2 linked regions of the Salinivibrio kushneri genome follow. Each later gene encodes a partner of the first gene's protein in a complex. Links are inferred from orthologs where the notes say so. Each region holds a gene or a part of one and is shown on either strand. Other genes may lie near its edges.

Region 1 (13,772 bases):
CCATCACACCTAATCCAACCAGACCTATCTGTGATGGCGTCATGACTCCATCTCCTTTATTTGTTGCAACGCGTGCGCGACCACGGTGTCGACGGGGTAAGAGATATCGACAAACAAGGCCTCTTCGGGGCTGGGCTCGACCAAGGCGTCAAATTGGCTACGCAGCATGGCCTCACCATGAAAATAATGGTTAGCCCGTTTTTGTAGCCGCGACCAAATCGTAGCGTAATCCCCTTGCAGATAGACAATCACTAACTCTGGGTTGTTTTGTCGCAGCACGTCGCGGTACTCCGGCTTTAATGCTGAGCAAGCAATCACCGCTGCCTCATTGTCGGTATACAGACGGTTCAAGGTACGTAACCAACCGCTGCGGTCAGCATCAGTCAGTGGGATCCCTTGCCGCATTTTTTCTACATTGTCAGCGGGATGATAATCGTCACCGTCATAAAAAGGCAGGTCGAGTGCACGGGCAATTTCACTGCCAATCAGGCTTTTGCCGCACCCTGAAACCCCCATGATTAATAGTTTTTTTACTTTCATTGCACACCACAACCCTTAGCCAAGCCACACGCTAGCGATAACACCTTGAGAACTCGATATTGCTGTTTTAATACCATGATCATTGCCACCACATTGCCAACTCAGGGAAGATAATCACCAATGACAGCACGAACACTTGCAGGGCGATAAAAGGCAGCAGTGAGGTAAAAATCTCACCAAGACTAATGTCTTTCGGGGCGACTGATTTAAGGTAGAAGGCAGCGGGTCCAAATGGCGGCGAAAGGAACGACACCTGCATGTTGAGGCAGAACACCACCCCGAACCAAATGGGGTCAAAACCAAGCCCGGTGATGATGGGCACAAAAATCGGCATGGTTAACAGCGCCACCCCGACCCAGTCTAAAAACATCCCTAAGACGAGTAAGATCACCATCATGATAAGCAAGGTACCTATCGCACTGCCGCCGCTTAGGCTCAGGATCACTTGTTCAACAAAATCAATCCCGCCCATCAGGTTGTAGATTCCCACCAGGGCGCTGGCACCAATGCCAATCCACATGATCATCCCGCAAGTACGCATAGTGGCAATTGCGCTCTCTTTGAGCATCGAAAGGTTCATCTCACCACGGACAATCGCAGACAGCATGATCCCCACCACGCCAAGCGCCGAGGCTTCAGTGACCGAGGCCACTCCAGTGTAAATACTGCCAAGTACCACGGCTACCGAGAAAAGTGGGAAAAACAACGCTTTAAAGTAGCTCACTTGCGGCTCATCGTCTTCCCCGCTGTCACTTGGGATCGGCGCCAGTGACGGGTTTAACTTACAACGAATCAACACATAAGCGATGTAACAAGCGGCGAGAATGAAGGCGGGGAGAAAGGATGCCTTGAACAAATCACCAATCGACACACTGGCGGTCATACCATAGATGATCAGTACGATACTGGGCGGCAGCATGGTCCCCAGCGCACCCCCGGCACAGGTGGTCCCGATCGCCAGCTTGCGATCATAACCAAGGCGGAGCATTTGCGGTAACGCCAAGATCCCCAATAGCACGGTTTCACCGCCAATCACGCCAGACATAGAAGCCAGCAACACCGCGACTAAAATGGTTTGTACCGCGACCCCGCCTCTCACCTTGCGCCCTAGGGACTTCATGGCATCGAAAAGATCTTTGGCGATGCCTGAACGGTCAAGTAGTGCCGCCATTAATACGAACATCGGCACGGCTAAAAAGACGTAACCAGAGGCAAAACTGTAGGTACGGCTGGCAATTAATGGCATCGCCTCGGGGCCAAACCAAAAGAGGGTAAAAAAGATCGCCACAAACCCAGACACAAACGCCAATTGCATCCCAGTGAGTAGCAATCCAATCAGCATCACCAGCATGAGCAGGCTTCCCCACGCCAGTCCAATCGAAGATAAATCAAACATCGTCTTTGTTCCTCAGCCCGACCAGCTCTTGGATGAGATGCAATACAAACTGGAGCACAAGAATGCACAGCGCGATAAAAATCAGCCCTTTAAGCAGCGCCGGATAGGGCGCATTGAGCACAGACCCCGAGGTCTCAAGTCGTAGCTCGCCCCAAGGTGCAAACCAGGCTTCCTTGGCAAGCGAGTAGGATGAATAGGCCAGCATGCTGGCAAACGCGAGTCCGACGAGGTGATGAACCAGGTTGAGGTATTTGCGCGTTTGTGACGATACCGCGTCGTAAACTAAGACCACACGCACATGGCGGTTGGCCGCAAAGGCATAAATCCCACCGATAATGAACAAGGAGCCGCCGATAAATGAGGCAGTTTCATGCACCCAGGTGGTGGGCGAATCAAACAGGTAACGCATCACCACTTCGTAAAACGAGATAAAAACGGTGGCGATAAATAGCCAACTTAATAAGTGGCTCACCTTAATGATCGCTCTATCGAGTACGTTTCTTGGGTGCTCGTCGGGCTCGGGCGGGGTATGAGGCGTTTGTTCAGTCATAAAATAGGTCCACAATCAGGAGGGCGATGCCCTCCTATCACTGACAAGACAAGGATGAATGCTTACAACAAGCCATTGGTTTCTAAGAAATCAGTGACTGAGTCATACACTTTTTGTGCATTGGGTGAGCGCTCGGCAAACACCTTCCATTGGGTTTTGGCGATTTCACGAAACTTCTTGCGCTCTTCGTCAGACCAATCGTGGATAGTGATCTCTGGGTTGGCTTTGGCCTCTTTCACTGCCGCCATATCTGCCATTTTCAGCTGGGTGGTCATGTCGTAAGAAAAATCCCGCACCGAGGTTTTCAAAATGGTCTGCAAGTCTTCCGGCATCTTGTCCCATTTTTTCTGCGCAATAGAGATATCAATCAGTGGCAACGAGTGGAAGCCTGGTTGCACTGGGTGCGGTGCAATGTCATTCATGCCTGCTTTTTGGTTGGTGGAAAACACGGTGTAATCGGCCGCATCAATCACCCCTTTGCTCAGACCGGTAAACACTTCCGAGCCCGGCAAGTTAACCGGTGTGGCGCCAGCGGCGGCAAACACTTGCTGCACCAAGCCTTCTGGGGCACGCAGCTTGAGTCCTTTAAGATCAGCCACGCCGTCAATCGGTTTTTTGGAAATAAACGACTCAACGCCCGTGGTCGATGCGCCTACAAACTGCACACCATACGGGGCGTAAAGCTCGGTCATCAGCTCATTCCCGCCACCGTAATTCATGTATTGCAGCAGCTGGGTTGTATCGGACCAAGCACCGACCATATTACCAATCAAGCCAAAGGCCGGATCTTTGCCGGAAAAGTAGCCCGTGGCGGTGACATGTCCGTCCAGGATCCCCATTTTTATCGCCCCGAGCGTCTCGGTGTGTTTCACCACAGAGCCAACAGGCAATAAATCAATATTGATTTGGCCATCAGACATGGTCTCCACACGGTCAGCCCAGCGCTGCTGAACCTTAAAGTTGAGATCACCTGAGGGATCAGACGATTGGATTTTCAGATTAAAATCCGCCGCCATCGCTGACATAGAGAACAAGCCAGAGATAGAGGCAGCGAGCAGGGTTTTCGTTATTGCTTTCATAGTAGGATGTCCTTGTTTTATTTCCATTTATTCCATCAAGCTGGAATGCGAGTGGTCGAAATGCTGGATGTAATTGTTATGTTACCAACCTTCTACGCTGTAAAGTTACCGGTAACACTGATGCATGAACAGAGATCGCACTCACAGTTATTGATTAATTTGTCACAAGGATAAAGCAAAGAGGAAGAAGTGTGAGACACACCACATTGGCGGTTATCGGGATATCGCCCTCGGCAAAAAGCGCAAGCATGAGCCGATGCCCACCCTGAAACAGGGTGGGGAAACGGTGCTAGCGGGTGGTTTCAGGCTTTTTTTCGTCCACCGACTCATCCCTTGCGTCCGCGTCAGCGGCCGGTTGCTCAGCGCGGCGCTTGTGCTTGCGGTATTTAGGGTGGGTGATCGGAATGGCAGAGAGTAACTTTTGCGTGTACTCATGCTGCGGCTGATGATAGACGGTTTCGGTCGGACCCTCTTCCACCACATGACCAAAGTACATCACTGCCACCTTATCGGAGATATGACGAACCACCGATAAGTCGTGGGAGATAAAAATCATCGCCAAGTTCATCTCTTGCTGGAGTTTCAGCAACAGGTTAAGAATCTGGGCCTGCACCGATACATCCAAAGCGGAGACGGATTCGTCACAAATAAGCAGTTTCGGTTTAAGGGCAATCGCCCGCGCAATACCAATCCGCTGGCGCTGACCGCCCGAAAACTCATGCGGGTAGCGGTTGACCGCATCGTGGGGCAATCCGACTTTATCTAGCAGCTCAAGTACCCATTGGCGACGCTCTTTCGCGGTGCCTATATTGTGAATAATAAAGGGCTCTTCTAAGATCCCGCCGATGGTGTGACGCTGGTTTAGCGACTCGAGCGGATCTTGAAAGACAATCTGCATGTCTTTACGCAGTGGCCGCATCTGACGTGGCGATAAATGGGTGATGTCTTTACCTTCAAAGAAAATTTTCCCTTCGGTAGGCTCAAACAGCTTAAGCATGGTACGGCCAAGGGTGCTTTTGCCACACCCCGACTCACCCACCAGCCCGAGGGTTTCACCTTGTGACACCGAGAGCGATACGCCATCGACGGCTTTAATGGTGTAGCCTTGACGAAGCAGGCCTTTGCCCGAGACAAAATACTGCTTCAGGTTTTCTACTCTGAGGACTTCCTTGCTCATCGCGTTCTCCTGCAACTACGGGGATGATGGCGCGGCATCAAACGCTTCCAACGGGCGAATATCAATCATCTGTTTGGGTTGATGGTGACGCCCCGGCATTAATCCCAATAAACGCTTGGTATACGGATGGGATGGGTGATCAAAGAGGGTGAAAATATCCGCCCGTTCACGAATTTGGCCATCGTACATCACCGCCACATCGTCACACACCTCGGCGACTACCCCCAGATCGTGAGTGATAAAAATCACCGCCATGCCGGTTTCTTCTTGCAGCTCGTTAATCAAGTCCAAAATCGAGGCCTGCACAGTTACATCCAAGGCGGTGGTTGGCTCATCACAAATCAAGATATCGGGCTTGCAGGCCAGTGCCATGGCGATCATTACCCGCTGACGCATCCCACCGGATAGGTTATGCGGGTACTCGTTCAGTCGCTTTTCTGGCATCGGGATTTTCACCTTGGCCAGCATATCGAGCGCACACGCCGCGCGCGCTTTTTTATCCAGCTCTGGGCGGTGTAGCATCAAAACTTCATTGATTTGCCGACCCACGGTATGCACCGGGTTCAGTGCCGTCATCGGGTCTTGAAAGATAATCGAGATCCGATTGCCACGCATCGCGTAGCGCTCTTTGGCGGGCAAGGTCACCAAGTCGGTCCCGCGGTACAAGATTTCGCCGCCCGTCACCTGGCCGTAGGGCTTGGGGAGCAGGCCCATGATCGACATCGCTGTGACACTTTTGCCACTGCCCGACTCGCCCACCAAGCCGAGCGTGCGCCCGGCTTTTACGTCAAAGCTTACCCCGTGAAGTACCTCACGGGGGCCGTCGTCAGTGGTAAAACTAACGGTCAAATCCTTAACCGAAAGAATGACATCCTGCGTCATAATCGCCCCTACAGCTTGTATCTGTCATCAATGATGGTCACCGGCTCAAAGGCTTTATCGTCATCCATCGCCTCTTCGGTGGCGTCTTTCATCTCTTCATCAATCCAGAAGGTACCAAAGCCCATCACCCGGCCACTGGTGACCATTTTTTCGGTGCGCTTGGTCATTGCGTTGTCTGGGATTTGTACATAACGCCAAAAACCTTGACGCACATACGGCACCATGTACCCAGGTACAATCACACTGGCTTCTGAGATCTTAGCGCGGATCTGGTGCGACAGCTGGTATTTCTTCGCCATGTCGAACTCGGTTTTGTACGCCATGATCAGCTTATCCAACGCCGGGGAGCTGTAATTGGTGTGGTTGTTGGTTTGCTTTTTATTAGCGTTATCCGAGTGGAAGTATTCCCAATAGGCCGGGATTTCTGAGGTGCCCATATTGAGAAACGCCAGCTGATGCTTTTTCTCCAGTATGTATTTAAACGCCGATGAGCCATCAACCAGGTGAATGGTAAAGTCCAACCCTGCTTTTTTCGCTTGCTCTTTCAAGTAAGCGATGCGTGGGGTGTGGTGTTGGTACCCATAAGTGATGGCAAAGCTTAAACGCTCGCCTTTGTCGTTAATACGAATGCCATCGGGGCCCACTTGGTCAAAGCCAGCTTTTTCGAAATAGCTGATCGCTTTTTCAGGGTCAAACGCTGGCGGTGTCGCACCATCGTTGTCGTACTCACCATGACCATGCCCCATTGCATGTGGCTTGCGTGAGTAGTCACCACGGGTAATATTTTCAATCATGCCATCAAAGTCCGTGGCATAGATGATGCCTTTGCGCACATTGATGTCATCCAGTAGCGGCATAGCCGTATTCATCCATAAACCACCCGCGCCAACCGGTAATTCGTTGTGGCCCCAGAATTTGGTGATATAGCCTTTTTTATAAGGTTCAGATTGGGTTTTGTCGTGCCACACATCCGGTAATAGCAAGTCGAACACATCCAAGTTGCCTTTTTCAAAGTGCTTCATGGCGATATCGTTATCCCGGATCACCCGCAGACGGATCTTATCGACGTTATAACGGTGTTGATAATACGGGTTGGTGTAGCCCCACCAGTCATCGACATGCTCAAAGGTGACGCTACGGCCTTTTTGCACCCGCGCTAACTCGTACGGGCCCACGGTGGGGGTCGCTTTGAAGTTATAGCGGCGTACAAAGTCGTCGGCAATGCCATCTTGGTTTTCATCTTTGCTCGGATTGGCGTAAAAATGCGCGGGACGTGGGACCAAACTACCCAAGGTATACATCAGATCTTCGTCGCTTTTCTCTATTGCAGTCGATATAGCAATGGTGTGTTGATCAATTTTCTCGACCCCACCAATGGTGTTGGTGTAGTACTCGTTGTACCAAGGCGCAACAATGTCTTTCGAGCGGTAGAACTGCATCATAAAGACAAAATCATCGGCGGTGACGGGCTCGCCATCCGACCAGGTCGCCTCTGGGTTCAGCTTGAAGTAGATGGTTTTGTGGTCGTCGCCAAACGCCCACTCATTGGCCAAATCCGGGATCCATTCCAGTGTGTCTGGGTGGCGCTTTACCAATGAAGGCATTTCATCGAGAAAATAACTGCGCAGGCCTGAGTTGGAGTCTGGGCCAACCGTGCGCAGCGTCTGGGGAAAGGAGCTTAAGTGTGAGCGCAAAACGCCGCCACGTTTGGCGTTGGGAGAGCCGATTTTAGGTGCATCCCAATTGGTTTGCCAATTAAGGTTTTCAGGCAAATCCGCCGCCCAGCCAGTCAGGCTAAACATCGAAATTGAGGTCGCAAGGATCAGTTTTTTCATCGTGATTTCCTTATCGTGATTCAAACATTGCACATTGTGTTTAACGTTAGTCGTAACGGGTGAATTTTTTCGGGTCGAACGCCGCGCGCACCGCTTCACCAATGAAGGTCACCATCACTAATACCACCACCAGTGAGGTCACCACGGACGCAACAATCCATGGTGCGTCCAAATTCGATTTGCCTTGCTGTAACAGCTCGCCCCAACTGGGCGTCGGCGGCATCAGCCCAAGGCCGAGATAATCCAGCGCTGTTAACGCGGTAATATTGAGTGCGATGGTAAAGGGCGCCAAAGTCACAATCATCACCATGGTATTGGGCAAAATATGCCGGAATAAGATCCGGCTGGTCGAGGCACCGAGTGCGCGCGCGGCCATCACATAATCACGCGCTGACTCTTTATAGGTCATGGTGCGCATATACCAGGTGATCGCCATCCAGCCAAATAGCACGTTAATCCCTACAAACAGGGCAAACGTGGGCTGAAGAATCGAAACCAAAATCATGATCACGTACAAAAACGGCACCATCGACCAGATTTCGATAAAGCGTTGGAAGAAAAGGTCAAACTTGCCGCCCCAAAAACCCATCGCACAGCCGACGGCTGTACCAATCGCATAGGAAGCGGCCATGGTGAGTAACGCAAACCCCATGGCGATACGAAAGCCGTACACCAAGCGAGCGAGGATATCGCGACCAATCTCATCGGTGCCAAGGTAATGCTGATGCTCAGCGCTCGGCGCTGTCGGTGGAAAATCCCCGCTAAAATCTTGCTCCAGTGGGTTCCATGGCACTAGGGGCATCACCACATAATTGTCACCGCCTTGTGCCTCAAAGGCTTTGGCAAGTTGACGATAGTTGGCTTCGCTGGTCCCCACTTGACCAAAGTCGCTCGCCAAGTACACATCACTCAGTACCGGGAAATAATATTCACCGTCGTATTTGACCATTAACGCTTTACTGTTGATAAAAAGCTCGGCAAACAGCGACAACACCAGCATGGTGGTCAAGATGATAAACGACCAATAACCGCGTTTAATTTGCTTAAAGCTGCGGATTTTCTTTTGAGTTAAAGGGCTAAACGTCAACATATCAAGATCCAAACTTCACGCGAGGGTCAACCAAGGCAACACAGATATCGGAGATAATATTGCCGGCCAGCAGTAATAGCGCATTGATGGCGACAATGCCCATCACCACCGGATAATCGCGCTCCATAATTGACTCATAGCCAAGTAAGCCGATGCCATTGATATTGAAAATGACTTCAATCAAAAACGCGCCGGTCATAAAGAACAACAACGAGTTGCCAAAATGGCTAGCAATCGGGATCAAGCTGTTGCGCAGCGCGTGCTTGCGCACCGCCGAGCGGAACGGTAACCCTTTGGCAATCGCCGTACGGATATAGTCCGCCGAGAGGTTTTCCATTAGGTTGTTTTTCATCGTCATGGTCAGGGTGGCAAAGTCACCAATCAGATAACAAATCAGCGGCAGTACCGCATGCCACATCACATCTTTGGCGCGTTCCCAAAAGCTGGTCGCGTCGTAGTAGGCATCGCCCACAAAGCCCCCCATCGGGAACCATTCGAGGTGATAGCTAAACAAGGTGATCAGTAATACCCCGACCACATAGCCAGGCAAGGCAAACCCAATAAAAATCAGCACAGAGGAGGACGAATCAAACACTGAACCGTGTTTGAGGGCTTTGTAATACCCGAGCGGAAGAGAGATAAAATAGCTGATGAAGAAGGTCATGCCGCCGTAAAACAAGGAGACGGGCAGACGCTCGGCGATCATGTCGGTGACCGGCTCGTAGTAGCGCGTCGACTCACCCAGATCGAAGTTGGCGAGCTTGCCCAGCCAATCGACATAGGCTTCTAGCACGGGTTTATCGAGGCCGTAAAATGCCTTAAGTTCGGCAATCTGATCGTCCGATAACGCCGAGCTGTCACCAGCACGTTGCAAGCTCGAGCCGCCATCGGCTTGTGCCTGCATTTGCGTCATCATTCGCTCGACCGGCCCACCCGGCACAAGACGGGTGATACCAAAGATCAAAATGGTAATGCCGAGAAATGTCGGGATCACCAACAGTAACCGGCGTAAAAAGTACGACAGCATAGCCACTACTCCCTGTCCACTGTCTGATATTTTTGCAGGTCATGGAACCTGCCGTTGTGCTCTCTTGGCCATCCTAAGCACTGAAAGCAACACTACGTATTACACACTCACATAAAGTGGTCTATATTTATCTCGATTTTTAGTCACGATCAACGATAACGGCCTGTTAGAAGTGATTTTTTTGCTACAAGACAGCGAAAACTATGCCGTTTTTCTACTGCGTTGTGCTAGCTTCCTTATCACCAAAAGCAATAAATATTTCACTCAATAGTCACAAAAGTTTGGTTTAAAATGCAATAAAACTGACATTTCACCGAAACATTGTCTCTTTTCGTCACTTCACTTACCAATAACCCACCGCGACAGCCTGTCTTGGTAAAAAGACAATCCATCTTCCCGCCTCATCTATTCTCATATTCATTCACCAAAACCGGCGCAACAGTGATAGTGATTTGTTTCACCATAACCTAGACCACCAGCACAAATCACCAACATCAATTATGGTATGCAGTAGCGCCTCTAATCACCCCTTGCACACTTAGGGTCAGGAGTTCAAACACTGAATACCCGCATTTATTAGGGGTTGGTAATTTTTAGCAATCCTCTACAATTGGTCAGGTTATGCCGAGCCGCTTCCTGCTCGGCTTTTTTCCCTTTATTAACGCAAAGAGTGCCTGATGGAGTCTGCTTCTCGCGCAAAGCGCTTGTTCTCGACCACCTTACCCATGCTGTTTGGCGTACTGTCACTAATGAGTTTTCAACTTGTCGATAGCGCCTTCATTGGTCAGTTGGGCGTGCTACCTCTCGCGGCACAAGGCTTCACCTTGCCCATTCAGATGATCATTATCGGCATTCAAGTCGGCCTCGGGATTGCGACCACGGCGGTGATCTCACGCGCGCTCGGGGCCGATCAGTGCCGCTATGCCAAACAATTAGGCGGCCTGATTCTATTTATTGGCACCGCAGGCGTTGCTCTGTTTGCCGGCTTGCTCTACGCCTTGCGCCATCCAATCTTGATGTTGCTCGATGCGCCGGACAAGGTATTTCCGGTAATTGATAGCTATTGGCAAATTTGGTTAGTCAGTGCCTGGACAGGCGCAGTGCTTTACTTCTTTTATAGCCTGGCACGCGCCAATGGCAACACCATGTTGCCCGGCTCCATGATGGTGGTCACCAGCTTATTAAACCTTGCGCTCGACCCGGTATTTATCTTTTGGCTCGATTGGGGCATTAATGGCGCGGCCGTGGCAACCTTGATTGCGTTTGGCGCTGGCATTGCCATTGTCGCGCCTCGCGTGTTCGGCAAAGGCTGGGTTTCGTTTGACTGGCAGGACTTAAACATCAAACAAAGTGTGGGTTCGATTGGGCATATTATGGGGCCGGCGATGATAAGCCAGCTGCTGCCGCCGGTGTCATCCATGCTGGCCACCAAGCTGCTCGCCAGCTTTGGCTCAGCGGCAGTGGCCGCCTGGGCACTGGGTTCACGCTTTGAATTCTTTGCCATTGTCTCGGTGCTGGCATTAACCATGTCGATGCCACCCATGGTGGGTCGTTTGCTGGGTAAAGGCGATCTGACCGAAGTGCGCCATTTGGTTAAGTTAGCGTGTCAGTTTATTCTCGGCTTTCAATTGCTGATTGCCGTGGTGACCTGGCTTGCTGCCGCTCCCTTGGCGGACTTGATGACCAGCGATCAACAAGTCACCGATATCTTGTACACTCACCTTACGCTAGTGCCGTTTAGCCTGGGCGCGCTAGGGGTGTGTATGTTGATGGTGTCAATTACCAATGCATTAGGCCGCTCATACACCGCGCTGACCATTTCTGCGCTCCGCCTATTTGCGTTTTTCCTGCCCTGCCTCTGGCTAGGCGCACAAATTGGCGAGCTATTTGGCCTATTTGCCGGTGCCTTAATCGGTAACCTCCTTGCGGGCGCAGTGGCTTATGCCATGTACCGACGTACGCTGGCTAAACTGATGGCGCATCAGTCCCGCTAAACTGAGTCGATGCTCGCTGCTATCATCGACTGGATTCGCTTAGCAGACCCTCCGCGCCAAGGATGGCGCGGCGGAGCCTCCAGGGATGGATTAACGGCGTGTCTGCGTGCGGCTCCAGTCGATGCACATAACTAAAAAAGCCCGCTAATAACAGGCGGGCTCAAAAGGTAAATACAGTTGACGCGCGGGGTTAATAACCCAGTTGCGTTAAGGTCGCTTCAATGTCTTTACCGTCGCTGTCGGTTAAGGCTTTAACCGCCACGTTAGGACGGTTGGTAAAGAAGCCATCCACACCGCGCTCGCGGTAACGAATCAAATCTTCGCGATCGTCCAAGGTATACATGTGCATCAGCAAGCCTTTTTCATGGCTCATATCCACCATCCAAGACTTCGCCAAGTCCATATAGCTAAACTGGCTTGACCAAGCATCATCAAAGTTGGCTTGGGTGCCCGACGGCCCCACACCGATGGCGCCATGCTCCTTGGCATAATCCAACCATTCTGCGTAGCCGGATTTTGAGGCCACTTCTTGACGCGCGTAGTACTGAGCGTAAGACTCATCATCCGCTTTCGGCGCGCTGTCTTTAGTGGGAATGTAGCCATCACCTGCCCACAGCAGCAAGATTTTTGGCACATTCGGCATCACATCCTGCAGCGCTTCAAGGCTCGATTTGTTAAAGGTCTGCAGGATCACTTTGCCTTTGGCGTCGTCATCTAACCAACCATGCTCGGTCAAGTCTTGCTTCAAATCCTGCTCAATCCCCGGGAAGAACTCAGGCACCTTGGTTTCAATATAAAGCCCAGGCTGGTGCGCACAGTCTTCCGCGATTTCACGTACCTGATCCAGCGTCACTAGCTTCAAGCCGCTAAAGCTTTCTCGTGCGCGCTCGGGATAGGCTTGGTTATACCAGCTACCGGCATCCAGTTTTTCCAGCTCTGCCCAAGTAAAGGTATTGACCGGATCGTCGGCACGCTCAGGATAGACTGTCTCAATATTGGTGTTGCGCTTAAGGTTGTCGTCATGCACCGCGATCAATTTGCCGTCTTTGGTGCGCTGTAGGTCAAGCTCGAGATAATCGGCTCCCACTTCACAGGCAAGCTGGTAAGCCGGCAAGGTCGACTCTGGTGCATTGTAAGAATCACCACGGTGGGCAATGACCGCGTGATCGGCAATGCCAAGTTGTGCGCTTAACGCCGTGTCACTGGCTTGAGCAAAAGAAGAGAAGGATACGGCACTGGCCACACTCAGGGCAGTAGCTGTCACGCTCAGGGTCGCTTTTAATGATGTGTTCAACGGAAACTCCTTAATGTCGTTGAAGTTGGCGAGATAATTAAACGCTTGTTCAATTATCGAGACAGCATAGCAAAACCCTGATTTAAAGCGAAAAAATAAAAACGCCCACAAAGAGGTGGGCGTCAACACGGTTAGGAAGCCAGCGGCCAGAGTGACTCTACTGCCTGCAGGGGGCGTTGGTCGGGGTTAGATAAATAGTGTGGGCGCGGTGGCAACCCACTAAATGGCTTCACCGTTTTGTTTTCCACACTGTTATAAACGAACATTAAAATCGAACGTGGGTCGTTGGCGATATTATCGGGTGAGCCATGCATCAAGTTACAATCATGGAACACCAAGGTACCGGCTTGTCCCGTTACCGAGGCAATGCCATTGTCTTCTAACAATGCGTCCATGGTCTCTGGCTTGGGCACGCCCAGCATTTGTTTTTTCAGCGATTGCTGATAGTTTTTTTCGCCGGTGTTGCCTTCACAAGACGCATAATGATGGTGCGAGCCGGGGATCACATACAAAGGCCCATTGTGCTCGGTGTTGTCGGTTAACATCAGCCATACGGTCACGGCTCGCATCCGTGGCATTCCATCCTCAACGTGCCAAGTCTCGAAGTCAGAATGCCAAGGAAACGACTTGCCTTTAAACGCAGGCTTAATATTGACACGCGATTGCATCAAATATGCATCCGAGCCCAAAATTTGCCGCACTTTATTGAGAATGCGCGGATCGCGTGAGAAGCGATCGATCAAATCACTGTAGGCAAAAGGTTTAAAAATAGTGCGCAACTCGTCACTATCCGGCTCGGTATATAGCTCTTCATAGCCGGCCATATCATCGCGCAAACGGGTTATTTCACGCTTAAGCGGTGCCACCATTTCCGGCATGTAATCCTTCATAACCAGAAAGCCTTGGCG
Region 2 (16,560 bases), 1.7 Mb from region 1 along the record:
GCTCGCACCGCCCCGCTGGTCACGTTATACTGCCGCAAATTTCGTAAACTAAGTCGTTATGTATCAATTTCAGTTCTCGCTCGCCGAATTTATGGCCACACATTGGCATCAAAGCCCCACCGTTCTCCGTCAGGGATTAGCCGATTTTGACGATCCAATTGAGCCTGAAGAGGTCGCAGGACTCGCGATGGAAGAGGATATTGACTCACGCCTGGTGACCCAAGCCAATGGCAAGTGGCAAGTCGCGAACGGTCCTTTCGAGCACTTCGACGACTTCCCAGAGACACATGCGCAACTGGTGGTACAAGCCGCTAACCATTGGCACCCAGGCGTACGTGAACTGGCTGATGCATTTACCTCGCTACCGCAGTGGCTATTTGACGATGTCATGGTGTGTTATTCCCAGCCTCAGGGCGGCGTCGGGCCACACATTGACCAGTATGATGTGTTTATCGTGCAAGGCCAAGGCCGCCGCCGTTGGCGCGTTGGGCCAAAAGGTGATTACCAAGAAGCCAACTTAGAAACCGGGCTCAAGCAGATCACCGGCTTTGATGCCATTATCGATGTGGTGCTAGAGCCAGGCGATATTCTTTATATCCCACCAGGCTTTCCACACGAAGGCGATACCCTAGAGCCCTCGCTCAGCTACTCAATTGGCTATCGTTCACCTAAAGCCCGCGAGCTACTGAGCAGTTATGCAGACCAAGTGATTGTCGACGAAGCTGGCGATAATCATTTCCATTGGCCTGCCATGTCAGCCCAACCAGACGCGCCTGCGGCATTGGATCCACAACATCTCGCCCAGATGGACGAAATGATGATGGCATTAATGCACGACGAGACCCGTAAAAAGCGCTGGATTGGCGAATTTCTCTCTCAGGCTCGACACGAGCTCGATTTGCTTAGCCCCGATCCTCAGTGGCAACCAGACAGTCTCAAAGCCGCGATGCAGGATGGACTTTGCTTAGAAAAACTCAGTGGTTTGCGTGCGTTCTATCACGCCGATCAGCCAGACATGATTTTTATGCTGGGTGAGAGCTTTGACTTACCCGCAGGGTGTGAGTCGCTTACCCCAGCGTTATGTAACCAGCGCTTTATTGATTGGGACATCCTCGGCGATGCCGCTGACAATAGCCTGTTTTGGCCTATGCTGACGCTGTGGGTAAACCGCGGCTACTGGTACCCCCTAGAGGAAGCGCCAGAATAACCGCGGATCACCAAAGTTAGACTTTAAACTGGGCCGTTAGCGCACGCTGGCGGCCAGCCAGCGCTTCCAATTGGCTGGCAATACTCGCCGCCGATTCGGCATGCGACAAGAGTTCATCACTGCGCTCACGAATATGGGTCACATTTTGCGTCACATCGCCTGATACCGCACTTTGTTGTTCCGCCGCCGCGCTAATTTCGCTGTTAAGCCCCATCATATCGTGCATCGCAGTACGGATTTGGTCCAGGCTAGCCACCGTCTCTTGTACCTTTTCTGCGGTATCATCCGCTAACTGGTTCCCATCATGAATCGCGGCTACCACTGATTGCGCGCCCGCTTGCAACGAATCAATCACGGTACGGATCTGGGTGATTGACTGATTCGTGCGCTGTGACAGTTCACGTACCTCGTCAGCGACCACCGCAAACCCGCGCCCTTGCTCGCCGGCTCGCGCCGCTTCTATCGCCGCATTTAACGCAAGCAGATTAGTTTGTTCAGACATGGCATCAATCACGGTTAAGATCTCAGTAATGTCCTGACTGCTCTTTTGCAGAGCTTGTGCATCCTCGGTGGCACCATTAAGCGTCTCGACTAAGCGCGTCATGGCTTGCGATGAACCAGTGACGATTTTTTCACCGTTCTCTGTGGCCGTGTTGACCGCGGTAGCGGCAGTCAGCGCCGACTCGGTATGACTGGCAACCTGTGAGGCGGTTTGCGTCATCTCTTCTGAGGCTGTCGCCACTGCATCCAAGCTTGATACTTGCTCACGGCTACCATCTCGGGTTTGCGCGGCCACACGCGCGGCTTCTTTTGCAGTATGCTCTGCTTCTTCAACGCTATTAATCACATTCGCCATGATAGGCTGCAACTTATCGAGGAAGCGGTTAAAGCGCCCTGCCAGAACCCCGATTTCATCGCGATTTTTAAGCTGGATGCGTTGAGTAAGATCGCCATCACCGTCGGCAATCTCTGCCAATCGTTCAGCGAGTAGTTTCAAGGGTTTTACGATTTGACGCGCCGCTAATCCGGCGATCACCAAAGCAAGCAGGGTTGCCACAACCCCTAAGCTACGCTCTGTCCACGCGGCTTGACTGCGCTGCGCGGTGATTTGTTGGCTTAATTGGTTTGCCTCAGAGAGTAAGACATCTTCCGGCAAGGTGATCAGGGCTCCCCACGTGGTGCCAGGCAAAGCAATCGGCACATAGGTCATCAATTGACCTTTTTGCCACTCGGTCTGTGGTTGACCTTCGGTTAGCCATCCAACCATGTTGTCGGGCGCCGACGGTAAATCATTAACCGTCCCTCCCGTTGCTTGCGATTTATCCGACACCACTAAACGGCCACCTTGGCTCAGTACACTGACATTCCCGGCACCGTCAAATAGGGCTTTATCTGCCTCTGCGATCACTGACTGTAATCCGCCAAGACCAATATCAATGCCCAGTACCCCAAGCACTTGTCCGTCGCGCATTAGCGGTGAAGAAATGGTGACGCTAAGACTGCTGCCCGCTTGTTTGGGCGCAGACACACATGCCGCACCTTGGCTCAATGGGCACTGGTACCAATGATTCGCTGCTTGCCCACTGCCATTATTATTGTCGTTGTTAATTTGCTTCTCACTGAGCACACTGCCTTGCAGCTCGCCATCCCGTTTTTGCCAGCGGCTGGCAAAACGCCCTGTGGCATTGGCACCCCGTTCTGTATCGAGCTGATAAAAATCATCTTCTTGGTCGAGCGCATTGGGCTTAAACACCACGAACGCAGCTTGGACCGAATCAAAGTTCTCCACGGAGCGCCGCACTAGCTCATTGATTGAACCGCGAAGTTCACCACTGTCGGTAAAGTTTTGCTCAGCGTTATACTGTAGGTACACCACACTTTGCGCCAGCATTTGCGCGCGGTACACCGCTTCATCTAAAGAACGCTGAACATGGGTCGCTTGAACGTGGGCTTGACTGGTCGCAAGACGTTGAGCAGCACTGCGCAGCGTTTGAGTGCTCGCTTGACCGACCGTTTGCTGAAACTGGTTATTTACGTAAGTCGAGAAGGTTAATAAGGTTACCGCGGTCACAGCAACGCACAAACTGGCCACGAGGGTGACCTTCCATTGAATTGAGAGGGATCGCATGACAGCTCCTTTGTCACTCTATCGACAGCCACCATTGCTATCGATTCTCATCCTTGAAACACGCATTTAACAGTAACAAAAAAGCGCAGGAAATAAACCTGCGCTTTTCATATTATTGCGTTTTTTACGATGGCAAAAAACGTCGCTTATCTGTCTTTTGGATCCAAGGCATCACGAAGCCCATCGCCGACATAGTTAAAACAGAACAATGTCATCACCATAAAGGCGGCAGGGAACAGCAGCTGCCAAATCGCAATTTCCATCGTTTGCGAGCCTTCTTGTAGTAAGGCACCCCAACTGGTCATTGGCTCTTGCACACCTAACCCCAAGAAACTCAAGAAAGATTCAAACAAGATCATGTTCGGCACCAATAAAGTCGAGTAAACCGCAACAATCCCGAGTACGTTTGGCACGATATGGCGAGTAATGATATGGCGCGTGCTCACCCCTGAAACGTGCGCCGCTTCGACAAACTCTTTACTCCGTAAGCTCAGTGTTTGACCGCGCACAATACGTGCCATATCTAGCCACGCAATACAGCCAATGGCCACGAAGATCAGCACGATATTACGGCCAAAGAAGGTGACCAGTACAATCACAAAGAACATGAACGGAATCGATTGGAGGATTTCCACCAAGCGCATCATCACCGCATCGGTGCGGCCGCCAATAAAGCCTGATGTGGCACCATATAAGGTACCAATCAAGACGGCGACAAAGGCACCCATGACGCCTACCATGATCGATATACGCCCGCCCATCATGGTGCGAGTAAAGAGATCTCGGCCTAACGCATCGGTACCAAACCAATGTCCGTCTACGCCCAATGAAGGCGCCGCATGAATGGCATACCAATCGGTCGCGTCATACGCGTAGGCACTGATATACGGCCCAAGGATCACGCTCAAACCAATCAATACCAGAATCACCAAGCTCGCCATTGCAGCACGGTTACGTTTAAAACGAATCGCCGCATCCTGCCAAAGGCTACGCCCCTTGACATCGACTTCTTCAGCAAAGTTTTCGAGGGCGTCAATGTTTTCTTTTTTCGTCAGCATCATGTCACCCCTAGTAACGAATCTTAGGATCGATATACGCCAGCAGGATATCGACGATCGCGTTGAAAAGAATGGTCAGCGTACCGATCAAAATGGTACAGCCAAGCACTAATGAATAATCACGGTTAAACGCGGCGTTCACAAACAGCTTCCCGATACCCGGCAAACCGAAAATGGTTTCGATCACCACCGACCCCGTAATAATGCCCACAAACGCGGGTCCCATGTAGGACACAACCGGTAGCATCGCAGGCTTGAGCGCATGTTTAACAATAATTTTAGGGTAACTGAGCCCTTTGGCACGCGCGGTGCGAATAAAGTTACTGTTTAGGGTTTCGATCATGCTGCCGCGGGTCACACGCGCAAATGTGGCCACATACAGTAAGGACATACCGATCATTGGCAATACCATGAATTGCCAACCACCGCCTTGCCAGCCACCGGCGGGGAACCAACCAAGGTTAATGGCGAAGATATAAATCAGCACGGGGGCTAATACAAAGGATGGCATCACCACCCCTAACATCGCCGTAGACATGATGGTGTAGTCAATCCAGGTGTTTTGTTTGAGCGCAGCAATGGTGCCAATCGTGACCCCAAAAATCAGCGTGAAGATAAACGCCAACGCACCGATTTGTGCCGATACAGGAAATGCGTCAGCAATCAGCTCATTCACCGTAAAATCAATGTATTTAAACGATGGACCAAAATCCCCTTGTAGGATATTGCCCAAGTAGGTGGTGTATTGCTCAAATACAGGCTTATCCAGACCGTATTTGGCATTGATGTTTTCCATTACGGCAGGGGGCAATGGACGTTCGCTTGAAAAGGGGTTGCCTGGCGCAAACCGCATCAAGAAAAAAGAGATAGTAATTAAGACCAACAACGTTGGAATAGCTTCCAAAAGGCGCTTGGCGATAAATTTCAACATAACTGTACCGTTTCGTTTTGAGCCTCACAGCGTCCGCTACCTAGGCGATACCTACATAGCGACAACCAGCCAAGGGAGCCGCATGGAGCGGCTCCCTTATCAGCTGTGAATCAGGCGTTACTCGGCCTTGATATAAAGATCTTTTGAGTAGATCTTCTCTTCGGCGTTATTGGCAGGGAAGCCACCGACTTGTGGACTAAGCAGACGCGCTTTTACATACTGGTAAATCGGCGCGATCGGCATGTCTTTTGCCATCTGGGCTTCCGCATCCAAGTACAGTTGTGTGCGCTTGTCATCGTCTGTGGTGGTCATGGCGTTTTCCATGATCGCATCATAAGCTTGGCTATCATAATGCACACCACCTGATGAGTTAGAGCTGCGCATCAAGCTGAGGAAGGTAGACGCTTCATTGTAGTCACCACACCAACCGGCGCGCGCGACATCAAAATTACCTTCATCTTTGGTGCTCAGGTAGGTTTTCCACTCTTGGTTATTAAGTGCAACATCAACACCCAGCTTGTCTTTCCACATTTGACCGATTGCGACGGCCAGCTTTTTGTGGTTTTCGCTGGTGTTATAAAGCAGTGAGAAGTCGAGCGGATTGTCTTCACCGAACCCAGCTTCTTTGAGCAGACGCTTGGCCTCTGCATCACGCTCTTCTTGTGTCATCTTGGCGTACGCTGGCAGCTCAGGATCAAACCCAGCGGTAATTTCAGGCGTCAAGAAGTACGCGGGCTTTTGCCCTTGGCCCAGTAGCGCATCGGTAATCACGTTACGGTCAATCGCGTAAGACAAGGCTTTACGCACACGGACATCATCAAAAGGTTCACGCTTGGTATTAAAGATGTAGTAGTAGCTACACAGGTTACCCACGATAGATAAATCTTCTGGATGCTCGTTTTTCAAGCGACGGAAATGCTCGTTCGGGATCTCATACGTCATGTCAATTTCGCCGGCCAAGTAGCGATTCATTTCCGCCACTTGGTTTTCAATCGGCAAATAGGTCACTTTATCGAGTGTGGTGTTTTCATTATCCCAATACTGGTCGTTACGGGTTAACTCAATGCGCTCATTAATCACCCAGTTATCCACGACATACGCACCATTACCCACGAAGTTCTCAGGTTTAGTCCATTGGTCACCATGTTTTTCCACCGTTTCTTTATGTACCGGCTTCATGGTGGTGTGGCCCATCATCTTCACGAGGTAAGGTACCGCGGTATCTAACGTCACCTGAAGGGTGTGATCGTCTAGCGCTTCAACGCCCAATGTGTCTTTATCTTTGTCACCCTTAATAATGGCTTTGGCATTCTCCATGTGGGTGTAGCCAAGGTACCAAGAGTAAGGTGAAGCCGTCATTGGATCAGCCACGCGCTTGAAGCTGTACTCAAAATCTTGCGCGGTAACAGGATCACCGTTCGACCATTTGGCGTCTTCTCGAAGGTAAAACGTAAACACCTTGTTGTCTTCGTTTTCCCAGCGTAAAGCGACGCCTGGAATGACATTACCGTCTGCATCCTGGTTGACCAAGCCTTCTAGTAGGTCACGAATAACATGCGACTCAGGCACGCCTTGAGTTTTATGCGGATCCAACGACGCCACTTCGGCACCGTTACCACGCACGAGCTCTTGCTCTGCCGCCAGTTGCGGCTCGCCTGTCGCGGACTCGGCTTGTTGTTTGGTTTCAGGGTTAGATTGAGAGGTCTGTTTTTGCTCTGGTTCGCTGCATCCTGCTAGAGCCAGAGAAAGGCCAGCGCCCATAAAGAGGGTTCGGGTGATCGTGTTTAGCTTCATCGTGTAACTCCATAACAATCGCTATTGCATCCATGACAATCGACGCTACGTGACGGGATAATCCGTTTTGCACAATCTAAAAAGCTGTGCTACGCCTCGCTGCGCGACTAGAGGCAAAACATTATCAAGCAACGCTGTGTTTTGCCATAAATCTGAAGTATTTTGCCACAGAATGAGATTAAAAACTCATCTTTCACTACCTGAGAACCCAAGAATGGAATTTCAAGCTGGTAAGATGAGGTCACATTAGCGCTTTATTCACCACTAGAAACAAAAAACGGAACAAATTGCTATTTATACTGAATCTGGGGACATCGGCACTAATGCTTAACTAGCTTGTCGTCTAAAAAAAACACAAGCCTCTTTGTACCTTTGCAATCTCAGTGACTTTGACTGCTAATATGCGCCAAATGTTACTTAATTGTAAAGCCGATACTAAACGTTATTTGTCGAAAAAACTCAACAGAAACACATGCACGTGATGTCAGACAGCTATCACGGTCACAAAATCTGACTTGAATAAGCGGTAATGATGCCTGCCAGAGGCAGCGCTCATCCCGAATAGGAGCGAGGGTCAAGCGCGGATAATGTAGAACGGAGGGAGAAGGCAGAAATGGCGGCTTCAGTAGGCTTGAGCGGTGATAATGTCGCAACAAAGCCAGCTTCGCGAGCTGGCTTTGTCCTATAAACCACTATTTTTTAGCATCGTCGGGACTAAAAACGGGGCCACTATCAGGTGAGCGATCATTCGCCTGATCGTGCAGGGCACGGTTGTCCTCGCGTGCTTTTCCATCTCTGGCATGACCTCATTGAGCATTTCTTTGATTTTCTTGTTGCTATAGCGCTTGTGTTTCATTGTGTCCTCCTGAATCCTTCAGTCATTGGCACAGTCTCTCACACAACGATCGCCTAAGGTGGGTGGCTGTTGCGTCAGTACAAACCGCTTGTGCAATTTTCAACCTACACCCTCAGCACCAATAAAGCAAAAAATTGCCGACAAGGCTCGCCGGACATCTTCGCCCCCACTACATCTCGGCTTCTCAACCCAGAGCCATAGCGGATATCGGCCCGATCTTGCCTTAGTTTAATAACATTTGCTGATAATAAGCGGCTGTTTAGACGAAATACCAATATTGACGCTTTTTTAAGCAAACGATGTTGTTATTCGACGCTATATCCCCCATCATTATGTTGTTGATGAGATGTTCCCGATCATTAACATGATTTTTCTTCCGACAAGAGAGTAAAAAGCAAGACTATGAGACCACAAAGCTCAACCTCGCGCCCTTTATGCGCACGCGTTCGCCATGGTTACAACCCAAATAAAGGAAAAAAACCACAGGTTAACCGCTAACGCGGTGTTGATGTTAAAAACACCTCTTTAATAGCCTCCAAATGGAGGCTATTTTTTTTGTCTTTATACCGCGACGCTGACGACGAGTCAGGGCGTAATCCTACTCACGGGCGACCGCAAAGCGAGTGAGTGAGCGTTTGCACAATGCGTTATCGCGAGCGGATTTGCGTTGCAAATTGCGAGTTCTCGCTCTCAAGCGCTACGCAATCGCGACATCACGATGCCGAACCGCTGGTATACTGGCGTTTCAAAAAGTAGGCACCCCTTTTGCAATATCTAGATTACTAGACCAACGTCATTGCTTGTCAGGGGGTGTCACATGGGACAATCCACACCAATTTTGTTTAATGATCGCCACATCTTGCCTGGCGGCCGGATGCCTCTTCGCATCCCAGCGGGCGACTCGTTAGACACACTGGTATTCGCGTTAAAGCATGGACTCCCTATCGGAGTGTGTATGGCGGAAACACAAGCCCAGCGCTCTCACGTGGATATTGGCACCTTTATTGAGATTGAGGACTATACCCGAAGTCAAGAAGATGGCTGCTTGGTGATAACGGCACGGGGAACAGCACGCTTTGCTATCCAAGCATTTAACCAGCAGCACAACCACATCTTGTTTGCCACGGTAAACGCATTACCCCGCTGGCCTGATTGTCACGTCGACAAACAAAGTGAGCCTCTGGTCGAACGCTTACAGTCAATGTTTGAGCGCTACCCTGAATTACAACAAATGCACAGAGAAACCGAATTCTCTAACTTGACGTGGTTATGCCAGCGCTGGTTAGAACTGTTGCCACTCCCCACTGGGGAAAAGCAACAGTTAATGGCAAACAGCTCCTGTGTCGCCACACGGGATTACCTGTTGAGTATGATGCAAGATCCACACTAAACCGTTTTTATTGCTGCCTTGCTATTTGCCCTGTTTATTCATCTGCTTGATTGGGCGAGGTAACGCGACGCGTTACCTCTTTTTTTCTTCACCTTTTTATCCCACTTCCCTGATTTGCTCACACTTTACGGCTCCAACAAATACCTTGTCGCTCACGCATCAGGTAAACTAGGCGGCATTGATTTTTTCTCAGGAAACTAAGCGATGACCCAAAACGTTTCAGATCAGCATTCACAACGTATCGTAGCGATTGGTGGCGGACATGGTCTGGGGCGCGTCTTATCGGCATTGGGAGCCTATGGCGAGCAGGTAACAGGCATTGTCACCACAACCGACAACGGTGGGTCAACTGGCCGTATCCGTGCCTGCCAAGGTGGAATAGCTTGGGGCGACATTCGTAACTGCCTCAACCAATTAATCACCGAGCCCTCGGTCGGCTCCATGCTGTTTGAATATCGCTTTAAAGGGAAAGGTGAGTTGAACGGGCATAATTTGGGCAACCTGATCCTTACCGCACTGGATAACCTCTCAGTCCGTCCGCTTGAAGCTATCCAACTTATTCGCGATCTGTTAGATATCCGTCCCAATTTGCTACCGATGTCTGAGCATCCTGCTGAGCTTGCCGCGTTAACGCCAGAGGGTGAGACAGTGTCGGGAGAAACACATATTGATGAGCTAAGCGCTCCCCCGACACGTCTCTTTTTGTCCCCAACCGTCCCCGCGACCCGCGAGGCCATTGAGGCTATCGAGCAGGCTGACTTGATTTTGCTCGGCCCTGGCAGTTTTTTAACCAGCGTGATGCCGCCACTACTGGTTCCCGAACTCGGCCGTGCGTTAAAACATACGCAGGCCAAACTGGCGTTTATTAGAAACCTTGGCAAGGAAATCGGGCCGGCGGGTGACATGTCATTAGCCACTATGCTTGCTTGGTGTGAGCGCGCGATGGGTGGCCAAACCATCGATATGGTCATTGGTGAGCAACATGCATCGCAGCTCGCTACACGTTACCAACAAAAAGAGGCCAGTTTGGCCTCCTCAAATCATCATTGGCGTCATGACAGGGATAAACTACGTCAAGCTGTTGATGAAATTTTGCTCGACGGCCATTTCTCGGTAGGTAGAAGCCGTCCCTCGTAACATCTCGGTCAGCTCATCAAGGTGATGTGTCATCCAATCTTGTTGGCCTTGTTTCACCCGTGATTCACACTCACGCGCCATCTCGGCCAGATCATCCGCACCAAAACTGGCTGCACTGCTTTTTATCGCATGGCTGATCTCACGAACTTGCTCTATCGACGGAGAACCAGACAATTGAGAATGGTATTGGGATAGCTCGTCGCTAAATACAGTGAGCAAAACCGTCACCGTATCCTCGCCTACTTCTGATTTCAGTCGACGTAATGTTTCAGTATTTACTGTGGTGGCCATACATCCATTCCTATCATTCATGCGCCGCAGATTTTTGCCAAGCTTGTAGTTTTCGATACAAGGTTGAAGGGCTAACTTCAAGCAACCCCGCTGCTTGCGGGATATTGCCATTACACACGTCGATCGCGACTTCAATAGCACGTTTTTCCGTTTTCCATAATGGTTCTATATCGGCTTTCATCACCACTGGTGATGATGGCTTGACCGGCTCGAGAGTGGCTGACCCGCTGTTCACCGCTTCCGATCGCGTGTTATCTCCTGTAGATGCAATTTCAGCACCAGAACCGCGAGCGACTGGCGATGGTAGCATCTCTTTGCTGACTTCTTCACCGTTATGCAACACCACAATGTTACGGATCACATTTTGCAGCTGCCGAACATTACCGGGCCAGTCGTAGCGAAGTAGCTGAGTAGTCACTTCATCACTAAAACGACAAAAATCTTTGCCTTCTTCCGCGGAAAATAGCGCGAGCAAGGCATTGGCAATGGCGATCACATCGTCTCCACGCTCTCTTAAAGGGGGCAACTCGAGTGGTATGACATGCAATCGGTAGTAGAGATCTTCCCGAAATTTCCCTTGTTGTACTTGGAGCCAAGGGTCGCGATTGGTAGCACAGACAAATCGGACATCCACCGACTTAACTTGCGAGGAGCCGACCTTTTGAAAACTCCCCGTTTGAATGAAACGTAGCAGTTTGGATTGCAAATCCATATCCATTTCGCAAATTTCATCCAAAAACAGGGTGCCGCCATTGGCCATCTCAGCTGCACCTTCACGCTCAGACGCAGCGCCAGTAAAGGCCCCTTTCACATGGCCAAATAACTCGCTTTCAATCAGGTCTTTAGGAATCGCTGCGCAATTAAGTGCAATAATCGGCTTGTTACTTCGTGTACTAGCAGCATGAATAGCTTCTGCGCACACCTCTTTACCGGTTCCGCTTTCACCTGTAATAAATACCGTGGCTTTACTGGGCGCAGCCGATTCGATCACACGGTATACCGCCTGCATCGGCAGACTACGACCAATAAACCCGTGATATTCACTTTCCTGTTTGGTCGCCTTCCCCGGATGACTCGGTTTGGGCTTGAGCGACTTATTGACCGTGACACGTAACTGGTCAGCTTCACAAGGCTTGATTAAAAAGTCATTAGCACCATGGCGCATGGCATCAACAGCGGCATCAATGGAGCCATGAGCAGTCATGATAATCACAGGTAAGTTGGGCGCGACCGCTCGCACTTTGGCAAGCACATCGATGCCCGACATATCCGGCAGGCGTAAATCTAAGATCATCAGTGCTAACTGATCGCCTTCTTGCTCGAAAAAAGCCATCGCATCCTGCCCTGTCCCTACAATGGTGACATCCACATCTAAGGGGTTAAGGTAGGATTTATATAACGCCGCAACCGACGCAGTGTCTTCCACCATCAATATTCGTTTACTGGGTGATAGAGCTGGCATGTATCCTCCAAGAATCGCATCGCGGCGTGTAGCGTTAACTCACTCAGTTGCACGAGCGTATGCGAAATGCGTTGCATTATGCAATTTTGCAACCATTGTAGCTGGGCTGGTCCGTTAAAACCACACGTTTTGTCGATGTAATCACTATCTTTTATTTTTGGCACGCCAAATGCATCTATTCCAGTGACCCTCAGGGGTCACCTAGCCAACTGACGTTGTTTGTGAGTTTTCACTCACTGAAACACTGTAGCCAACCTGTCATTTAGGTTGGCTTTTTTTTTACCTTAAAGCGGTGATTTTTCACCCCATTAACTGTTAACAATAAATTGCTCACGCAGTGCTTGTAACTGATCGCGCAATTGTGCCGCGGTTTCAAACTCAAGGTTCTGGGCCGCCTCAAACATCTGACTTTCTAGTTTTTTGATTTCAGCATCAATTTGTTGTGGTGACTTCAACGCATAGTCCGCATCAGGCTCAGCAACGGCACGCAACGACTTGGCTGCTGGTTTTGCGGTTTTACCCCGTTTACCCGTGCCTATCTCCATCACGTCCATCACTTTCTTGTTCAATTTCTGTGGCGTGATGCCATGCGCCTCATTATGTGCAATTTGCTTCGCCCGGCGTCGCTCCGTTTCATCAATGGCGCGTTTCATCGACTTGGTGATCGAATCGCCATACAAAATCGCTTTACCGTGAAGGTTACGCGCTGCACGGCCAATGGTTTGAATCAATGAACGTTCAGAGCGCAAAAAGCCCTCTTTATCCGCATCCAAAATCGCAACCAAAGACACCTCCGGCATATCTAACCCTTCACGAAGTAAGTTAATCCCGACTAAGACATCAAACTCACCAAGACGGAGATCCCGAATAATTTCCATGCGTTCCACCGTATCAATATCGGAGTGAAGGTAACGCACTCGCACATCATGCTCTTGCATGTATTCGGTTAAGTCTTCGGCCATGCGCTTGGTCAAGGTCGTCACCAGCACGCGTTCGTCTCGCTCTCGACGCGCGCGCACTTCGGAGAGTAAATCATCAACTTGGGTCGCAACGGGACGCACTTCTATCTCCGGGTCGATAAGACCCGTCGGACGCACCACTTGATCAATGATATCCGACCCTGATTTCTCAGCCTCATAATTACCCGGTGTGGCAGAAACATACACGGTTTGTGGCGCGAGTGCTTCAAACTCATCAAATTTTAGCGGCCGGTTATCCAACGCTGAAGGCAACCGAAACCCGTAGTCCACCAAGGTCTCTTTACGCGAGCGATCGCCTTTGTACATGGCACCAATTTGCGACACAGTGACGTGTGACTCATCGATGATCAACAACCCATCAGCGGGTAAATAGTCAAACAAGGTTGGTGGTGGTTCGCCTTCTGCTCGACCACTCAAATAACGCGAGTAGTTTTCGATACCCGAGCAATAGCCCAACTCATTCATCATCTCAATATCAAACTGCGTTCGCTGTGTGATGCGCTGCTCTTCCAGCAGTTTGTTATGCTCCAGCAGTGTTTTTTTACGTGCCGATAGCTCCATTTTTATCTGCTCGACCGCTTCGAGAATACGCTCTCGTGGGGTGACATAGTGCGTTTTAGGATAGATGGTGCAACGGGGCATGTCTTTGACACTCACCTGCCCCGTTAAGGGATCAAACACGCTAATGGTTTCCACCTCGTCGTCAAACAGCTCCACCCGTATGGCATCTTTGTCCGATTCGGCCGGAAAGATATCGATGACTTCACCGCGAACGCGAAACGTTCCGCGCTCAAAGGCCATATCATTGCGGGTGTACTGTAATTCAGCGAGACGTTGCAAAATGGTACGCTGGTCGAGCAAGTCACCACGACGGATGTGAAGCATCATTTTTAAATATGAATCGGGGTCGCCCAAGCCATATATGGCAGAGACAGAGGCCACAATCACCACATCACGGCGTTCCATCAACGCCTTGGTCGCCGACAAGCGCATCTGCTCGACATGATCATTTATCGATGCATCTTTTTCTATGAAGGTATCCGTCGACGGAACATACGCCTCTGGTTGATAATAATCGTAGTAAGAAACGAAATACTCTACCGCGTTGTCAGGAAAAAACTCGCGCATTTCCCCATAGAGCTGAGCAGCCAAGGTTTTATTAGGTGCCAATATCATCGTCGGGCGATCGAGCTCAGCAATGACATTAGCCATTGTGAACGTTTTCCCCGACCCTGTTACCCCCAGCAACGTTTGATGGGCAAGGCCGGCCTCTAACCCTTCACACAGACGATGGATGGCCTCAGGCTGATCGCCTGATGGCTTAAAAGCAGAATGCAGCGTAAATGTTTTACTCATGAAACTATCCTGTTTGGGGCTGACCACGATGTCCAGCATGGGGCGCTAAAGCGAAACATCTATTGTCCTGACTCGCCCTACGGAGTCAACGATTGCGGTTAACTACTGACAAACCACCAATTGCGATCTTTTTCGTCTTGAGTGCTTGATCTCATGAGGGTGTCTAGGTAACCTATCGTTCCTCTTTTGGCATGCAGTCAATGCATCCAGCCTCTCTAAGCGAAGACAAAGCGCTAAGTAACTATAGTGCTATAAAGATAAAGCCTCTGAATCATGCGTTTTCGCGCACATTTCTACTGAACATTTTCCCTTATGACTGTTTTATCCCCGATACTCAAGGGTTGAACAAATAGCGACCTGTGCATAATCCACGATCGATTTTTTTTCAAACTTATTGCGTTAAAAAAAGCACACCCACTAAAAATCAACACCTTACAGCTATCTCCCTACCTACCATGGCTGCATCAAGCTTGTATAAAATCAGTCATATAGTTAGTTGATCAAGATCCACACACATGGTTATCCACAGAATCTGTGGGTAACCGCTGAGAGCCCTTTCAGAATCGGCTGTGTAAAAAGTCAAGACAAAACTAGCCTCTATGCTCAATCAATCGCCACTATGATGTTTTTATCATCGTCGCTGGCTAGCTTTTCAGCAGTCGATTGAAAAGACAGATTTTATTGCTTCTCATGAGTTGACACCTTTCGAGGTGCTCGCTAACATTCGCCCCGTTCTCAAGGCAATTCCCCCTTAGTTCAGTTGGTAGAACGGCGGACTGTTAATCCGTATGTCGCAGGTTCGAATCCCGCAGGGGGAGCCACTATCTTGAGATAAGATAGACATCGCAAAAGTGAGCACCCGTTCTGCTACGCAGAATATGTCGCAGGACTAGGCGTCCCCGTCTAATCCCGCAGGGGGAGCCACTATCTTGAGACACCACAGAGCACAATAGCAATACAATTCCCCCATAGTTCAGTTGGTAGAACGGCGGACTGTTAATCCGTATGTCACTGGTTCGAGTCCAGTTGGGGGAGCCAAATTTATGTCCGATGGCAAATTTAGTTCTTCAGACTAATCGTTCTGCAATGCGGAATATGTCACTGGGCTGGGCGCCCCCGTTGAGTCCAGTTGGGGGAGCCAAATTTATGTCTCTCTTCTCCTTGACCTGTCCCACGCTTTTCATTACCTCATTACACACTCTTACCGTGATCGCACACGCTACGCTGCCACTACCCTTAGAATGAGGTACGTGAGTAAAGCGTCACTAACAGCTTACAGCGAACCAAGCAAAAACCCTGCTTGATGGCGGTTGTTATAGCCGCCTCAAAGGTCGATAATAGGCAGATCACAAAAACATTAAATGATTAAACAGCATGGCTGAGTATTTGTTGCTACTGGTGGGCACGGTATTGGTCAATAACTTCGTACTGGTGGAGTTTTTGGGCCTGTGTCCATTCATGGGCGTATCAAAAAAACTGGAAACAGCAATTGGGATGGGGCTTGCCACAACCTTCGTGTTGACCTTGGCATCAGTGAGCTCGTATCTGGTTGAAACCTATATTCTTATCCCACTTGATCTCGGATACCTCCGCACACTGAGCTTTATCTTGGTGATTGCCGTGGTGGTGCAGTTCACGGAAATGGTGGTGCATAAAACCAGTCCAACACTGCACCGACTACTGGGCGTATTCTTACCTTTGATTACCTCAAACTGTGCGGTACTTGGGGTGGCCTTGCTCAATGTGAAACAACAGCACAGCTTTATCGAATCGATTATTTACGGTTTTGGGGCGGCCTGTGGTTTCTCGCTGGTGCTGGTTTTATTCGCTGCAATGCGCGAGCGCATTGCAGCCGCTGACGTACCCGCGCCTTTCAAAGGCGCGTCAGTGGCAATGATTACCGCTGGATTAATGTCGCTCGCCTTTATGGGCTTTACAGGACTGGTGACTTTATCATGAGTGGAATAGTG

What was found.
Region 2: the proteins of N8M53_RS00645 (region 1) and oppB are in contact, whole or in part, in a cryo-EM structure (PDB 8Z21), measured with the Escherichia coli proteins. The link is inferred for Salinivibrio kushneri from one-to-one orthologs.

Annotation. Positions count from the first base shown.
Region 1 is NZ_CP114588.1:125,982-139,753, reverse strand. What follows is about bases 3,692-6,598. They hold N8M53_RS00645 (ABC transporter ATP-binding protein), read right to left. Parts: upstream 5,625-6,598; coding sequence 4,758-5,624; downstream 3,692-4,757. Other genes in these bases: N8M53_RS00640 (extracellular solute-binding protein), read right to left, coding at 5,633-6,598; N8M53_RS00650 (ABC transporter ATP-binding protein), read right to left, coding at 3,855-4,742. In the rest of the region: gndA (NADP-dependent phosphogluconate dehydrogenase), read right to left, coding at 1-43; N8M53_RS00670 (gluconokinase), read right to left, coding at 40-540; N8M53_RS00665 (TRAP transporter large permease), read right to left, coding at 620-1,936; N8M53_RS00660 (TRAP transporter small permease subunit), read right to left, coding at 1,929-2,486; N8M53_RS00655 (TRAP transporter substrate-binding protein), read right to left, coding at 2,549-3,565; more of N8M53_RS00640, read right to left, coding at 6,599-7,459; N8M53_RS00635 (ABC transporter permease), read right to left, coding at 7,506-8,549; N8M53_RS00630 (ABC transporter permease subunit), read right to left, coding at 8,551-9,576; N8M53_RS00625 (MATE family efflux transporter), read left to right, coding at 10,254-11,570; N8M53_RS00620 (glycerophosphodiester phosphodiesterase), read right to left, coding at 11,761-12,864; N8M53_RS00615 (phytanoyl-CoA dioxygenase family protein), read right to left, coding at 12,996-13,772. UniProt on the Escherichia coli protein: Part of the ABC transporter complex OppABCDF involved in the uptake of oligopeptides and of the ABC transporter complex MppA-OppBCDF involved in the uptake of the cell wall murein tripeptide L-alanyl-gamma-D-glutamyl-meso-diaminopimelate.
Region 2 is NZ_CP114588.1:1,874,457-1,891,016, forward strand. The notes cover bases 3,365-6,139. They hold oppB (oligopeptide ABC transporter permease OppB), read right to left. Parts: upstream 5,325-6,139; coding sequence 4,404-5,324; downstream 3,365-4,403. Other genes in these bases: oppC (oligopeptide ABC transporter permease OppC), read right to left, coding at 3,482-4,393; N8M53_RS08880 (ABC transporter substrate-binding protein), read right to left, coding at 5,442-6,139. Outside these bases: N8M53_RS08860 (cupin domain-containing protein), read left to right, coding at 59-1,207; N8M53_RS08865 (methyl-accepting chemotaxis protein), read right to left, coding at 1,224-3,335; more of N8M53_RS08880, read right to left, coding at 6,140-7,118; N8M53_RS08885 (hypothetical protein), read right to left, coding at 7,801-7,974; N8M53_RS08890 (LON peptidase substrate-binding domain-containing protein), read left to right, coding at 8,792-9,364; uridine diphosphate-N-acetylglucosamine-binding protein YvcK, read left to right, coding at 9,569-10,501; N8M53_RS08900 (Hpt domain-containing protein), read right to left, coding at 10,433-10,792; quorum-sensing sigma-54 dependent transcriptional regulator LuxO, read right to left, coding at 10,806-12,254; excinuclease ABC subunit UvrB, read right to left, coding at 12,563-14,590; electron transport complex subunit RsxA, read left to right, coding at 15,965-16,549; electron transport complex subunit RsxB, read left to right, coding at 16,546-16,560. UniProt on the Escherichia coli protein: Part of the ABC transporter complex OppABCDF involved in the uptake of oligopeptides and of the ABC transporter complex MppA-OppBCDF involved in the uptake of the cell wall murein tripeptide L-alanyl-gamma-D-glutamyl-meso-diaminopimelate.